DNA from 2 places in the Bacillus sp. m3-13 genome. Region 2 is predicted to be linked to the other one. Evidence: a T-box and tRNA genes for the amino acid it is inferred to sense, from the RefSeq annotation. Region 2 holds a T-box; the other holds one or more tRNA genes.

Region 1 (8,257 bases), on a different contig from region 2:
AACAAATGAAAAAATTCGGATTGTTTTTAGTAGGTGTCATCGCATTCTTTGTTTTACTTGCAAACATTGGTCCGCTTTTAGGATTGGCCGTTAGTTTGGTAGTTACTTATTATGCGGTTAAAGAATTCATAAAAACAGATTCTACTGGCACAAAAATTCTTTGGGGCTTTATCGCTTTTATTGCCATCGCGTTTTCAATCGCTAATGTACCGGCAGTATTAGCAGTTGTAGCAGCGTACATTTTATATGTTGTATACAAGAACTGGAACAAAGAGCAAGCAAACAACGACATTATTGAAGCTGGGGACCCGTTCACTAACTTCGAAAAACAGTGGAACTCATTGAACAAATAAAACAATATAAGGAGAGGAATGTTACCATGGCCAACTTATTTTCAAGAATAAAACAGACGATTTCAGCAGATTTTCATGAGGTGCTGGATAAAAAAGAACAGAAAAATCCAATCGCGATGTTGAATCAGTATTTACGCGATTGTGAAAAAGAAGTAGAAAAAGTGCGCAAGCTAGTAGAGCGCCAGAACTTACTTAAAGAAGAGTTTGTAAAAGAATACCACGAGGCAAGCAGTATAGCGGAAAAACGCTCTTCCCAAGCAGTGATTGCGGAAAAAGCTGGTGAGGCGGAACTGGAGGCGTTTGCTAAACGCGAGCACCAACAATATGAGGAGCGCGCCAATAAATTGAAGCTTTCCTTAGAAAAAGTTTCAGAGGACCTCACAAGCCTTGAGCAAAAATATGAAGAAATGAAGCACCGACTGAAGGATATGTATATCAAGCGGATGGAATTAATGGGGAGGGAAAATGTTGCCCGTGCCACACATCGGATGAATCAGGTGGTGGATGCGAACAAAGCGGAACACTCCTACACGAAATTTAATGAAATGGAAACCTACTTGGATCGATTAGAACATCAAGTGAATTCCGCCTATCACCACAATACTATTGATGCGCGCATTGCCCAGCTTGAAAAAGAAATTACTCAACCAGAAGAGAAAACTCATTCTCTTTCACAATGAAAACTGCTATTCTAAAAAGGCGTGCATGTTGCGCCTTTTTAGGGTGTATAAGACTATGGATCCTAGAAAAAAGGAGGGATAAGGCGCATGTTGAACAAAATGAAATCTGATTATCTTAGTTTCATTATAGTAGTGGCTAGCTTGATTTTTCTGTTAGAAATTCTCTTTTTCAATACGGGCCTTATTTTTTCCTTTTTATTTTCCGGTTTTCTAATATATGTAGGCAGGAAGAAATGGCATTGGTTAATTGGAAAGGCATTATTTGTTATTGGGGCGTTATCCATCACTTTTACCATATTCAATATGATGACATTCAACTTCCTGCTGCTAGCAACAGTATTGTATTTCTTGTACAAATTCCTGCAAGCCAAAAAACAGCCTGTAGAAATTCAGCCGGACATACTCCCTGAACGGGAAGAACAGATTGTGAGAAACGAGCAAAAATGGTTTACGAACAAGCTGTTTGGCAGACAAAAGACACCTGAACACTCTTATACATGGGATGATGTGAATATTCAATGTGGAATTAGTGATACGGAGATAGATTTGAGCTATACGGTACTACCTAAAGGTGAAGCCATCATTTTTATTCGCAATGTTATAGGAAACATACAGATATTGGTTCCCTACGAATTGGAACTTAGTATCGTTCACTCTGGAATGGTGGGTTCTATCCATATTCTTGATAAAGAAGAGAAAAGCATCCTCAACCAGACCGTTCATTACCAAACAGGAAATTATAAAGAAGCCACACAGAAAGTGAAAATCGTTACCTCGATCTTCGTCGGCAGCATAGAGGTGAAGAGAGTATGAGTATTTTGCAAAGGCAAGTCTTGTTGGCGACTTGTATATCGTTCATAAGTTTCCTGGTGATTGGCGTGATAACTTATTTCTTTTTTCCGGTAATCAGTCTAGAAGCTCTCTGGATACTAAAAGTGATGGATCTTCCATTCATCTTGTTTATAATTATTGTCAGTCTTGGGTTAGGTATCCTCTTTGGCTTGTTTTCGGGGCTGTATTGGAAGAAGCAACTAAACACCGTATATGAAGAACTGAAAGCGGTGGAACAAGGAAGAAGTTTGTGGGAAGTACCAGGAAGCAGTGTTCAGGAGTTAGCTTCAATGGAAGAGGTAATAGGGAAACTGCACAATCAAATACAAGAACAAACAAAAATCTCCCAAAAGATTGCAAACGAAAAGGCAGAAGATCTGGAGAATAGAATACAAGAAATTGTTTCACAGGAACGAAACAGACTTGCAAGAGAATTGCACGATTCTGTCAGCCAGCAACTCTTCGCAGCCTCCATGCTAATGTCTGCATTAACGGAAACGAGGGGAGAGACTGGCACTGATAATAATGAAACTAAGCAATTGAGATTAGTGGAGGAGATGATACACCAATCTCAATTGGAGATGCGGGCATTACTCCTTCATCTACGACCAGTCGCATTAAAAGGAAAGACGCTTCAAGAAGGTGCAGAGGAATTATTAGTAGAGCTTATCCAAAAAGTTCCGATGAGCATCACGTGGAAGATTGAACGTTTTTCTATTGATAAAGGTGTGGAGGATCATTTATTTAGAATCCTGCAGGAGACACTATCCAACACATTGCGCCATTCCAAAGCCAATGCGGTGGAGGTATTACTTATTCAAAGAGAGAACTTCATCATACTTCGCGTAGTGGATGACGGAATCGGCTTTGATGTGGAGCAGGCAAGGGCAGGTTCTTATGGCTTGCAAAACATGCATGAACGTGCCGTTGAGCTAGGCGGTACTTTGAAAATAGTAAGTGTAGAAAATGAGGGAACAAGGCTGGAAGTGAAAGTACCCAAACTAGACGTAGAGGAGGCTTAAGTTAATATGATTAGAGTGTTGTTTGTAGATGATCATGAAATGGTAAGGATTGGCGTTACGGCATACCTGTCGGCCCAACCTGATATAGAGGTTGTTGCCGAAGCAGATGATGGGTCTGTTGCAATTGAACTGGCACTCGAACATAAGCCTGATATTATATTAATGGACTTAGTCATGAAGGAAATGGACGGAATCGAAGCGACCAGAAGAATTATGGAACAATGGCCGGAAGCGAAAATCATTATTGTTACGAGCTTTCTTGATGATGAAAAAGTCTATCCTGCACTTGAGGCGGGAGCTACAAGCTATATGCTGAAAACTTCCAAAGCAAGTGAAATTGCCAATGCAGTTCGTTCCACCTATAAAGGACAATCCATCTTGGAGCCGGAAGTGGCAGGGAAAATGATGCAAAAGATGCGCAGGAAGACTGAAATCCTTCCTCATGAGGAATTGACCAACAGGGAAATGGAGATCCTTCTTCTCATGACCCAAGGAAAAACAAATCAAGAAATAGCGGATGAGCTGTTCATCGCACTTAAGACAGTGAAGGTGCATGTAAGCAATATACTGGCAAAACTACAAGTGCAGGACCGAACACAGGCGGTCATCTATGCATTTAAGCACTCATTAGTGAACTAATGGGTGTTTTTTATGATACTATTTATAACAGAGACAAAATTCATCTTGGGAGGCTTCTTACATGAGCAAACAACTTATCGTCTACTCGGCACCAGGCTGCAGAGATTGTGAATTGGTAAAGGAATTTCTAAAAGAGCATCAAGTATCTTTTGAAGTCAGAGATCTTTTGGCAAATCGGGAATACCAAGAGGAAGTAGAGAAATTCGGATTTATGGGCATACCGGTTACGGCTGTAGGTGACCAGGCTGTAAAAGGATTTAACCCAGAGGAATTAAATAGGCTGATAGATCTTGTAAAATGAAGGTCGGGGCAAACAGAGGAGTAAAATGATTGGTAGAGCAAAAAAAACCGACGTTTATATATACGTATGCATATAGCAAGGAAGAGCGCTCCCTGTGCCATTTGGAGATGCGATCTTTTTTTGGAAAAGCAACAGATGATAACATTATTAAAAGCAACACAAAGTTTAATCCGGACAGAAGCCCTTTTATCCGCGAAAGAATTGAAGTGATCTATGAAGGAGCTGCACTCCAGGAGCTAGTAGATCAAGCCAAGGATATAAAGATGGGGGACCAAACATTCAAGGTTATATTCTCCAAAATAAATGACAGGAAAGCTCCTAATACGATTGAATATCAAGAACGTCGTGATATTGAACGTGCCATCGGATGGGTGATTGAAGGAGAGGCCGATGTCCATCAACCAGATCAAATTTTCGGCATGGCGGTTGTAGGTGAACGCTGGTATTTCGGTCATTATTTGAAAAGTGAAGCGGTATGGCTTCAGCATACGAAGAAGCCCAGGGAATATTCAACCGCTTTAAGTACCCGTGTCGCAAGGGCTGTGTCCAATATAGCCGTTCCAGATCCTGAAGGGATAAAGGCCATTGATCCATGCTGCGGGATAGGAACGGTACTTGTTGAAGCGTTATCGATGGGGATTGATATGGATGGAAGTGACATTAACCCGCTTGTGGTAGACGGTTCAAGGGAGAATATTGAACATTTCGGCCTTAAAGGTAATGTCACGCTTGGACCAATCTCGGACGTAACGGGTAACTATGATGTGGCAGTTATTGATATGCCGTATAATCTTTATACCCATGCCACTCCGGAAGACCAATTATCCATCTTGAAGCATGCACGCCGCTTCGCAAAGAAAGTCGTCGTCATTACCATCGAGACGATGGATGACATGGTGGAGGAAGCCGGGTTCACCATAATCGATCGCTGTGAGACCCAAAAGGGCTATTTTACAAGAGAAATATTAGTATGCGAATGAAAGAGGAAAAGAGACCATTAGCCTGGTCTCTTTTTTGTGAATTTAATATCCTATTCTAGACCAATCAAACAATTCACCAGGGTCGCTTTTCCGGACAGGAGCATACTCGTGGTGGCCAATGATATGTTCCCGGTCATTCTTGATCAATGGGTTACGTTTCAAAATATCATCTAATAAATCTTTCAATGAAGCATACTGAGCATCTGTGTACCCTATGTCGGAAGGAGAAATGGAATCATATATCTCAGCTGGCATAATTGAAAGCATCTCTTCACTAGTCCCCACAGCCAGCAATTCTATCCCGATCGAATAGTCGTTCAGACCACTCTCATAATCTTGGTAGTTTAATAAATGCCCAATACCTGCATGAAAGGCTGCACGTTCTTCCGGCACCAGGAGGTAGATCTCGCCATCCCTGTCTATCATATAATGAGCAGACACCTCATACTCTTCAAAAAGTGAATAGACTTCCGCGATATTATAAGGGTCCTGTGGAGCACGGAGCGCATTGTTTGTAAAATGTAGCATGACATGTGTGATAGGGGCACCTCGTACTCTTGAATTTTTCTTGGGGAGGAGCCATTCTCTCATATCTAAGCTTGATGGTTCGGGTGGAACAACCACCATAGCTTCTGTTATAGGGGGAATTTTATCAAGGTGCCTTTCTGTTTGAACAGTCGATTTTGAACACCCGATTAATAAAAATATAGAAATTATTAGATAGGTAAGTTTGAACATCTTTTCTCCTCTTTAAGCAAGCTTCTCTTACAATAATTCTTTTTAGTGCGTCGAAATCCTCCTTTTTCGTTTAATTGATTAAAGAAAGGGTATTCTAGAAAAAAATGAACTGATAAAGGAGGAGTTTAAGATGCCTTATGATTCTCTAAAGGAACTGCCGGATGGAGTAAAGGATAACCTTCCTAAACATGCCCAGGAAATCTACAAGGAAGCATTCAATTCAGCCTCAGATCAGTATGATAAAGAAGAAACGGCACATAAAGTGGCATGGAGTGCAGTCAAGGAAAAGTACAAAGAAAAATGAAAATGATAACTGGGAGAAGAAATAGATCTAATCCAGGTCTAATTTTAGTAGTAGGTGATAAACTACCTTGAGGCTTGAGGCAAATTAAAACCAGTAAGTATTAAACGATAGAAATAGAAAAAGGCTGTTAAAAAAGACCAATTCCGATCTTTTTAACAGCCTCTTTTAATATGGAGCGGATGGGATTCGAACCCACGACCCCCTTCGCTGCCAGCGAAGTATTCTCCCACTGAACTACCGCCCCGGTAAGAATGAATTCATTTTATCAAAAATTCTTTCTTTTGCAAACGTTTTTTTATAAAGTTTTAGTCCAAGTTTTCTACTTCCGCTTGAATAACACCTGTAAGTGATTTTAGCTCATAATAAACATCTGTTGTATATACGCTTTTCTTCGTGGTGATGATACAATTAAGAACGATATCATCTTTTTCCTCTTTAACCTTTACTCGTTTAATAGAAAGATTTTTGTGGTGAATTTCCTTCATTACCATGGTCAGGTCGATATCTTTCTCGATAAAGATTTTTACTTTTATTTCTTTTTCCTTCAATTTCTTTGGCCCTATCTTATCAAAAAGGGAAGGGATTATTTTCACACCAAGAATGATAAAAATGACACCAAAAGCTCCTTCAATAAAAAATCCTGCACCAATAGTAATTCCAAGTGCAGCGGATGCCAATACCAAGGCTGCTGTTGTCAGTCCTGAAATAGCCTCGTTACTTCTTCTTAGGATTACCCCTGCACCTAAAAATCCAATACCGCTAATAACATATGAAGGGATTCGTCCAGGATCCATGGGTCTAGAGTATTCCTTAGAATAAAGAAAGGCAGATTCATAGGAAACGATGGTTAGAAGACATGCCATTACTGAGACGATAACGCAAGTCTTCAACCCAAGAGGCTTTCCTTTTAATTCTCGTTCTAATCCTATAATTATTCCAGCTATTGAAGCAAAAACAAGTTTTACAATAAAATCGTATTCAGCGATATTTTCCAAGAACAATTCCATAAGGCCCCTCCTGTAAGTAGAAAAGATATGATATTCTATATAAAAATAGTTGTTAGGAAATTATAACAATATTCTGTAAAATTAAAAAGATTAATTAAAATAACTAAAGTTCGGGTGAAGGTAAATGAATAAGTGGTTTAATCCATACGTGGCTCTCGCGGTAGGAGTAATTACTGTATCCACATCCGCCATATTTGTTAAATTAGCGGATGCCCCTGCTGGAGTGGTCGCCTTCTACCGGTTACTTTTCTCCGTGATAATACTACTACCCATTTTTCTATATAAATATGTTGGGGAGCTTAAAGATATTTCGAAGCGGGATTGGCTCTTTTCTATGTTGGCAGGTATATTCTTAGCGTTTCATTTTATTTTATGGTTTGAATCCTTAAACTATACCAGTGTAGCAAGTTCGACTGTGCTCGTAACCCTCCAGCCTTTATTTGCTTTTATAGGGACGTATTTGTTTTTCCAAGAGAAGCTAAGTAAGAAAGCTATGGTAAGTGGATTGATGGCTATAGTCGGGAGTGTGATCATTAGTTGGGGCGATTTTCGAATTAGTGGAATGGCTTTATTTGGGGATATATTGGCCTTGGTGGCCTGTGCACTTGTGACAGCATATTTATTGTTCGGACAAGATGTCAGAAAAAGGTTATCTTTAATTACCTATACATTTATTGTTTATGGGTTTTGTTGCGTGACTTTGCTTTTTTATGTGCTAATTTCTGGGGACCCTCTTACAGGATACTCTTCAGCCGATTGGATTTGGTTCATCTTGCTTGCAATCATTCCGACATTACTGGGGCACTCTTTTTTCAATTGGGCTGTTAAATACATCAGCACCAATGTCATTTCAATGAGTATTCTATTTGAACCCATTGGTGCAGCAGTACTTGCTTATTTCATATTAAATGAGATGGTGACATGGACGCAATTTGCAGGAGGTCTGCTTGTGATGCTTAGTGTAGGATATTTCTTAAAAGATAACCGTAAGAAAAAATCAAATATAAAAGCCGACATATAGTCGGCTTCATCTATTATATGTATCATTCATTGGAGTCTGGTTGCCATCATAGCAAAAAACATACCTAGTGAAAGACTCAGAATGAATCCTCCTCCGCGTACTTTTCCTTCTTCATCACTTATACGCAACCCCTCAAAGTATGCAAACAGTAATAAGCCGATTGAAGTCAGTAATGCTACAATAAATGCTGCGTATTTTACAAGATCCATATCTTATCCTCCTGTTTCAATCTTATTACTAGATTATATGAGGGACTTTAATAGAACATTCTATTATTTTTTCGTATAAAAAGCTGACCATAGAGGCCAGCTTAAGCAATGGAATTATTAAAAGTGAATATACGAGGGACGGTTTTGATCAAGAGTACCGTCACAATTGTGG
Region 2 (8,257 bases):
TTTATTGGCTCAAGACGACCGCTATCTATGGCATTCCATGAAACCCTATAGTCCCTCCTCCACCATGGTAGTAAAAGAAGCAAAAGGCGCTTGGATCACTGATATCGAAGGCAACCGCTATTTGGATGGGATGTCAGGGCTTTGGTGTGTCAACGTCGGCTATGGCAGAACGGAACTTGCAGAAGCGGCGTACGAACAGCTGAAAGAACTCGCTTATTTTCCACTAACACAAAGTCACGTCCCGGCAATAAAACTTGCTGAAAAACTTAACGAGTGGCTTGGAGAAGAATATGTCATTTTCTTTTCCAACAGCGGATCGGAAGCAAATGAAACAGCCTTTAAAATTGCAAGACAATATCATGCTCAGCGTGGCGAGAGCAACCGCTATAAAATTGTATCCAGATACCGTTCTTATCACGGAAACACCATGGGTTCATTAGCAGCAACAGGCCAGGCGCAACGAAAATATAAATATGAACCACTAGCACCAGGGTTTGTACACATCCCGCCTCCCGACACATATAGAATGGAAGATGCGCAAACAGAAGATCCCATGAAGATGAGATGCGTAAAAGACGTGGATCAAGTGATGACGTGGGAGCTAAGCGAGACCATTGCAGCAATGATCATGGAACCAATTATTACAGGCGGAGGAATCCTTACTCCACCAGATAGCTACATGGGAGCAGTCTCTGAAATCTGTAAAAAGCATGGTGCCCTCTTAATTGTAGATGAAGTGATTTGCGGCTTTGGAAGAACTGGAAAGCCATTTGGATTCATGAATTATGGCGTAAAACCAGACATCATCACCATGGCCAAAGGCATTACAAGTGCCTATCTGCCGCTTTCGGCCACTGCAGTGAAAAAAGAAATCTATGATAAATTCAAAGGATCTGAGGAATACGACTACCTGCGCCATGTGAATACTTTTGGGGGTAGTCCGGCATCATGTGCCTTGGCATTAAAAAACCTTGAAATCATGGAAAATGAAAAGCTGATAGAGCGTTCTGCAGAAAAAGGGGCAATATTATTAAGCGAACTCAAATCCCGCCTTTCCGATCATCCCTTTGTTGGAGATGTCCGGGGAAAAGGGCTGTTAATAGGATTGGAACTTGTTAAAAACAAGGAAACAAAAGAGCCGATTGAAATAGACAAGATTAATGGAGTCATTGCCTCATGTAAAAAGAGGGGCTTAATAGTTGGGAAAAACGGAGCGACCGTGGCTGGATTTAATAATGTCCTTACTCTTTCACCACCTCTGTCCATCAGTGATGAAGACCTGCAATTTATTATGAAAACGGTGGCCGATTCTATTTCTGAGTTGAAGTAAAATAACGTATAAATACCTTTAACTAAATAGAGAATAACGAGTAGGAGGCGTTTCTCTTGGAAAATCAGAAGAAATGGCTGTTACGCCTAGGTACACTTCTACTCGTTATGATCATTTTGTATGTTTTCATGAAACTGAGTCCATTGTGGGCGCCTGTTTTGAAGGTTATCTTCATCATCAGCATCCCATTTTTCATCAGTATTTTCATTACATACCTGCTGCATCCCGTTGTAGAATACACTCACAACCGAGGGATGCCTAGACCAATTGCTATCTTAATCATCTACCTCTTATTTTTTGGTGGAATCGGTCTCATAGCTTATAAAGGGATACCTGTCATCATTGACCAGCTTTGGGAGCTTTCAGAAAACTTCCCGCGACTGTCTCAAACATATAGCGGTTGGATCAAGCAAATTCATAGTTCCACTTCTAGTTGGCCGGACGGAATCCACGATAGAGTAGATCAAACCTTTAATGAATTTGAAGCAATGCTCTCCAATCTCTTGACAAAAGTTGTAGCCGGATTAAAAGGGGTATTAAACTCCTTTTTTATATTGATTGTCATTCCTTTCATAGTGTTTTACCTTTTGAAGGATTATGATCAAAGTAAAAAAAACAATCTGGTACTTGACCCCTCGAAAATGGAGGGAACCGGGAATTGCCTTTTTGAAGGACGTAGACATCTCACTAGGTAGCTATATAAGAGGACAGTTGACGGTATGTTTGATTATTGGCATACTTGCAACCGCAAGTCTCTGGCTGACTGGCATGAAATACCCACTCGTGCTTGGTGTGATCATAGGAATCACGAACATCATCCCTTATTTTGGACCGATTATCGGAGCTTTTCCGGCAGTTATCATCGCTGCGACTATTTCTGTGAAGATGGTACTATTGGTAATCGTCATTATTTTTGGTCTGCAATTTATAGAAGGGAACATTTTATCGCCATTAATCGTGGGCAAAAGCCTTCATATTCACCCGGTATTCATCATTTTGGCTCTATTAATTGGAGGAGAGGTCGCAGGGGTGGTAGGATTGATTTTGGCAGTACCTGTATTCGCTGTGCTGAAGGTTACTTTAACTCATCTTACTGCTCATTTCATCAAACATTGACAACGGTCTTTCTGTTGCATATAATCGAAACATACTAGCTACATAAACCAATTCAAAGAAGGATCTGAGTACATTACAGACCATCCTGAAAAGAGAGGAATTCCACGGCTGAAAGGATTCCAGGGTGAAGGGTAATGGAAAGCTAATCCGGAGAGCAGGGTGAAATCCTGCCGGTTTGCACCGTTAAAGCAATCTGAGAGATGACAGAACCATTCTGTCATAATCAGGGTGGTAACGCGAGAACACTCTCGTCCCTGTTATTAGGGACGGGAGTTTTTTGTTTTCTTCAAATTTCCCTGTTGACCACCTGGAACGAAGGGAAACAGGAGTTTAATCAGTAACACCAAAAGGAGGAAAATCAAATGAAACATTTAACATCTGCTCAAGTAAGACAAATGTTCCTAGACTTCTTCAAAGAAAAAGGACATGCTGTTGAACCTAGCGCATCCCTTGTCCCACACGAAGACCCATCCCTATTATGGATCAACAGTGGCGTGGCAACCCTAAAAAAATACTTCGATGGCCGTGTCATCCCAGCAAATCCCCGTATTTGCAATGCACAAAAATCCATCCGTACCAATGATATTGAGAACGTAGGAAAAACAGCACGCCACCATACATTCTTTGAAATGCTCGGTAACTTCTCCATTGGAGAGTACTTCAAAAAAGAAGCGATCGACTGGGCTTGGGAATTCCTTACGAGCGAAAAATGGATTGGCTTTGAAGCGGAAAAGCTATCCGTAACCATTCATCCAGAAGACGAAGAAGCATACAAGTACTGGAATGAAGTAATTGGCGTTCCTGCGGAAAGAATTATCCGCCTAGAGGGTAACTTCTGGGATATTGGAGAAGGCCCAAGTGGACCAAACACAGAAATTTTCTATGACCGTGGTGAAAGCTATGGAAATGACCTGAATGATCCAGAACTATATCCAGGTGGAGAGAACGAACGCTACCTTGAAATTTGGAATCTTGTATTTTCTGAGTTCAATCACAACCCAGACCATACATACACACCGCTTCCAAAGAAAAATATTGATACAGGTATGGGTCTTGAGCGTATGGTATCTGTTATCCAAGACGTACCAACAAACTTTGATACTGATCTTTTTATTCCTATTATCGAAGCGACTGAAAATGTGTCAGGTGAAAAATACCGCACAAACGTAGAAAAAGATACGGCATTTAAAGTAATCGCTGACCATATCCGTACCGTGACATTTGCAGTTGGTGATGGTGCGCTGCCTTCTAATGAAGGACGTGGCTATGTACTTCGCCGTCTATTAAGAAGAGCTGTTCGTTACGCAAAACAACTTGGGATCAACCGTCCTTTCATGTATGAGCTAGTGCCGGTTGTAGCGGAAATCATGGTTGATTTCTACCCAGAGGTAAAAGAAAAACAAGACTTCATTCAGCGTGTAGTGAAAACCGAAGAAGAGCGTTTCCATGAAACACTGAATGACGGGTTGGCGATCCTTTCCACTGTCATCGCAAAGGCTAAAGAAGATGGAAGTACGGTGGTTTCTGGTTCAGACGCATTCCGACTGTATGATACGTATGGCTTCCCTGTTGAACTGACAGAAGAGTATGTGGAAGAACAGGGTATGACGCTTGATCACGAAGGTTTCGAAAAGGAAATGGAAATGCAACGTGATCGTGCTCGTTCCGCGCGTCAAGACTCTAATTCCATGCAAGTTCAATCAGGTGTCCTTGGGGAAATCCGTACAGAAAGCAGTTTCGTCGGATATGACCAGCTTACTGCAGAAACGACTTTATCTATCATTGTTAAAAACGGCGAGCTAGCAGATTCAGCTGTAACAGGTGATGAGGTTCAAGTAATTTTGGCGGAAACACCTTTTTACGCGGAAAGCGGTGGCCAGATTGCTGACCACGGCTACATCGTAACCGAATCTGGCAGAGGATTTGTAAAGGATGTTCAAAAAGCTCCAAACGGCCAAAACCTTCATACCATCGTAGTGGAAGAAGGCGTGTTAAATAGAGAACAGGCCGTTAAAGCAGAAGTACATGCGAAAAACCGTGCACAAATTATTAAAAATCACACAGCTACACATATTTTGCATCAAGCATTAAAAGACGTGCTTGGGACTCATGTAAACCAAGCGGGATCACAAGTGACGGCAGATCGTCTTCGCTTTGACTTCTCTCATTTTGGTCAAGTGACACAAGAGGAAATCGAGAAAATCGAAGCGATTGTTAATGAAAAGATCTGGGCTAGCATCAATGTTGTCATTGAAAACAAATCCATCTCAGAAGCAAAAGCAATGGGTGCAATGGCATTGTTCGGTGAAAAGTACGGAGATATTGTCCGTGTTGTCCAAGTTGGAGAATACAGCCTTGAGCTATGCGGTGGTTGCCATGTTCCAAATACATCTGAAATCGGTTTATTCAAGATTGTTTCTGAATCTGGAATAGGAGCAGGAACACGCCGTATGGAAGCTGTCACAGGTGAAGGGGCTTACCGTTTACTGAATGATCAAGTACAACTGTTAAAAGATGCAGCGGCGAAGCTGAAAACGAAACCACAGGAAGTTGGAACAAGAATCGATGTTCTTTTATCAGATATGAAAGAACTGCAAAGAGAAAACCAATCCTTGGCTTCGAAGCTTGGAAACATTGAAGCATCCAGCCTATCTTCCAAAGCGAAAGACGTTAATGGCGTAACAATGCTAGTGAGCAAGGTAGCAGGTACAGACATGAATAATCTGCGTACGATGGTGGATGATTTAAAAAATAAGCTTGGTTCTGGTATCATAGTACTTGCAAGCGTCCAAGATGGTAAAGTGAATATTTCTGCAGGGGTAACAAAAGATCTAATTGAAAAAGGTTACCATGCCGGCAAGGTTGTAAAAGAAGTGGCTACACGTTGCGGGGGCGGCGGCGGAGGTCGTCCTGACATGGCTCAAGCAGGCGGAAAAAACCCGGAACAAGTCGATTCTGCATTACAATCTGTTGAAGATTGGATAAAATCCGTTTAACATTGCCGACATTTGGTGTACAATAAAGGTAACAATTGACAAGCAGATAGAAAAAAAGAAGTCTAAGAGAGAGGTGCAAATGATGAGCTCCTTTGACAAAACAATGAAGTTTAACTTTCCGGAAGATGCATTGGAAGCTAATGTGGATGACGTATTAATAACAGTTTATGAGGCGTTGCAGGAAAAAGGGTACAACCCTATCAACCAGATTGTCGGTTACTTGCTATCTGGAGACCCAGCATACATTCCGCGTCATAAAGAAGCAAGAACGCTTATTCGGAAAATTGAAAGGGACGAGCTAATTGAAGAATTAGTGAAGTCTTACCTAGAACAGCACCGCAAGGAGTAGTACATGCGCATTTTGGGCTTAGACGTCGGTTCCAAAACAGTCGGTGTTGCCATCAGTGATGAAATGGGATGGACAGCACAGGGGTTGGAAACGATAAAAATTGATGAAGCAATAAAAAATTTAGGGTTTAAGCGATTGAAGCAGATCATCGCTGAATATAAGCCTGAAAAAGTCGTAGTTGGCTTACCAAAGAATATGAACGGTTCTATCGGTCCCCGCGGCGAAGCCAGCAAGCATTATGGTGAAATGCTGACTGCTAAAACGGGACTTCCGGTCATCTATTGGGATGAAAGGCTTTCTACTGTAGCAGCAGAAAGGATTCTGCTTTCTGCTGACGTAAGTAGAAAAAAAAGAAAGCAAGTAATAGACAAGATGGCTGCCGTTGTCATTTTACAAGGATATCTTGACAGCCAACAATAAATTAGAGGTGAGCATAATGGAACACGGAGAACAAAATATTACAGTAGTAGACGAAAACGGGAATGAGCAATTATGTGAGGTGCTTTTCACATTTGATTCTGAGGAATTTGGAAAGTCCTATGTACTTTATTACCCAGTAGGTGCAGAAAATGATGACCAGGATGACATCGAAATCCATGCATCAAGCTTCGTTCCTAGCGAATCAGAAGAAGGTGGCGACCTTCAACCGGTTGAAACGGATGAAGAGTGGGACATGATTGAAGAAATGTTAAACACTTTCTTGGCTGAAGAAGAAGAGTAAGAAAAAAGAGAGCAAGCAGGTTACTCCTGTTTGCTCTCTTTATTTTTGTCCATGTTTTTTTCATCTGTAAACAATAGAGTGGTCAATTGCTCTTTGTTTGTTATCAGATCAGCTAAAGTGTATTGATCCAAGACAGATATGAACGCCTGTGTCGCCTGATATAATACGCCTTTTAACTTACAGTGTGGCGATATGACACAAGACGCATGATCTTGAAAACACTCAACAATATGAAAGTCTTCCTCCGTTTGCCTTACCAATTCACCAATATTCAATTCCTTTGGTTCCTTGGCTAACAATAATCCCCCATTACGGCCGCGGATTGTTTCCACATAACCTAACTTTCCAAGATGAAAGGTAACCTTCATAAGATGATTTTTCGAAATGCCATAAGCTTCTGCTATTTCTTTTATTTGGATTAGTTTGTTGTTTTCAGGCGCACTTGCTAAATATAATAGAACTCGTAATGAGTAGTCAGTGTACAGTGTAAGTTTCATAATCTACCTCCAATTTTATTTTACCATACCCTTTATTCTGAATGAAAATGGTAAAACTACTAAATGACTGTATGTCATTCACCCTAATAAATTCAAAATATTTAGGAAAAAAGTAATGATTAATGCGAAAAAAATGGTAAAATATGATGTGGGAATGTGTCGGAAAAGAGAAAATACATGCTTTTTTGTCAAAAAATTAATGAATTTGTTGTATAATTGTTAGTTGTACGAGAGGGGGTATTTTTTTGTCTGAAAAAAATAACAAAGACTATATTCAAGAAAAATTGAAAGAAAAACATTTTGAAGCAAAGATTGTGCGCCGCATTGTCTTTACAGTATTTGTCTTACTTATGCTAGCCCTGACTGGTATTATTGGCGGCGGTTATTTTTATATAAAAAATGCATTGCAGCCTGTGAATGAAGAAGATACCAAAACAGAAAAAGTGGAAATTCCTATAGGATCCTCTCCGACATCCATCGGTCGTATTTTAGAGGAAAATGGTATCATTAATAATGGTAAAGTATTCCGATACTATGTAAAGTTTAAAAATGAATCAGGATTTATGGCGGGAGAATACGAGCTAAGTCCTTCCATGAACCTTGATGAGATCATAGGTTTCTTAAAAGAAGGTAAAGTTCAACAGGAAGTCCTCTTCCAGATTACCATTCCTGAAGGTCGTCAATTGGAGCAAATTGCTGTCATCCTGGAAAATAGAATGGGGCTTTCGGAAAAAGAATTCCTCGAAAAAGCAAATGACAAGGATTTCCTCGAAAAGATGAGGGAGAAATATCCAAAAGTTATTACAGATGAAATGTTCGATGAAGATGTTAAGTATGCTTTGGAAGGCTATCTATTCCCTGCAACCTATCCTTTCTATGTAGAAAATCCGACAGCGGAAGAAGTTATTGATATCATGCTTCAAAAGACTGATGAGATTCTACAAGATGACGAAGTAAGAATAGGGATGGGCAATATGGATTTAACTCCACATGAATTGCTGACGATGGCAAGTTTGATAGAAGCAGAAGCAACTGTGCAAACAGACCGTGATTACATTTCAAGTGTATTCTATAATCGTCTTGACGTAGGAATGCCGCTTCAAACAGATCCAACTGTGTTATATGCGCTTGGTGAACATAAAGAGCGGACATTATATGAGCATCTTGAAGTGGACTCACCTTACAATACGTATAAGAACCAAGGTCTGCCACCGGGACCTATCGCCAATGCCGGTCTTACATCCATTC

The links. The T-box of region 2 lies ahead of alaS (alanine--tRNA ligase). A T-box ahead of a tRNA ligase gene usually reads a tRNA of that ligase, here a tRNA-Ala.
Region 1: it has a tRNA-Ala gene. The T-box ahead of alaS (alanine--tRNA ligase) is inferred to sense a tRNA for this amino acid. The anticodon was not compared.

Annotation. Positions count from the first base shown of each region.
Region 1 covers NZ_ACPC01000041.1:7,031-15,287, forward strand. Annotated here, with positions in the region: gene M313_RS0117275 (lmo0954 family membrane protein) at 6-353, shown strand; gene M313_RS0117280 (PspA/IM30 family protein) at 380-1,033, shown strand; gene liaF (cell wall-active antibiotics response protein LiaF) at 1,121-1,846, shown strand; gene M313_RS0117290 (sensor histidine kinase) at 1,843-2,886, shown strand; gene M313_RS0117295 (response regulator transcription factor) at 2,893-3,525, shown strand; gene M313_RS0117300 (glutaredoxin family protein) at 3,587-3,826, shown strand; gene M313_RS0117305 (TRM11 family SAM-dependent methyltransferase) at 3,856-4,806, shown strand; gene M313_RS0117310 (N-acetylmuramoyl-L-alanine amidase) at 4,849-5,544, opposite strand; gene M313_RS23950 (ChaB family protein) at 5,675-5,848, shown strand; tRNA gene M313_RS0117320 (tRNA-Ala) at 6,020-6,092, opposite strand; gene M313_RS0117325 (MgtC/SapB family protein) at 6,154-6,855, opposite strand; gene M313_RS0117330 (DMT family transporter) at 6,980-7,876, shown strand; gene M313_RS0117335 (hypothetical protein) at 7,903-8,085, opposite strand; gene thiT (energy-coupled thiamine transporter ThiT) at 8,187-8,257, opposite strand, start outside.
Region 2 covers NZ_ACPC01000019.1:534,494-542,750, forward strand. Annotated here, with positions in the region: gene M313_RS0113225 (aspartate aminotransferase family protein) at 1-1,330, shown strand, start outside; partial or broken gene M313_RS23595 (AI-2E family transporter) at 1,387-2,446, shown strand; T-box leader at 2,493-2,705, shown strand; gene alaS (alanine--tRNA ligase) at 2,809-5,442, shown strand; gene M313_RS0113240 (IreB family regulatory phosphoprotein) at 5,525-5,791, shown strand; gene ruvX (Holliday junction resolvase RuvX) at 5,795-6,211, shown strand; gene M313_RS0113250 (DUF1292 domain-containing protein) at 6,228-6,512, shown strand; gene M313_RS0113255 (Rrf2 family transcriptional regulator) at 6,533-7,009, opposite strand; gene mltG (endolytic transglycosylase MltG) at 7,255-8,257, shown strand, end outside.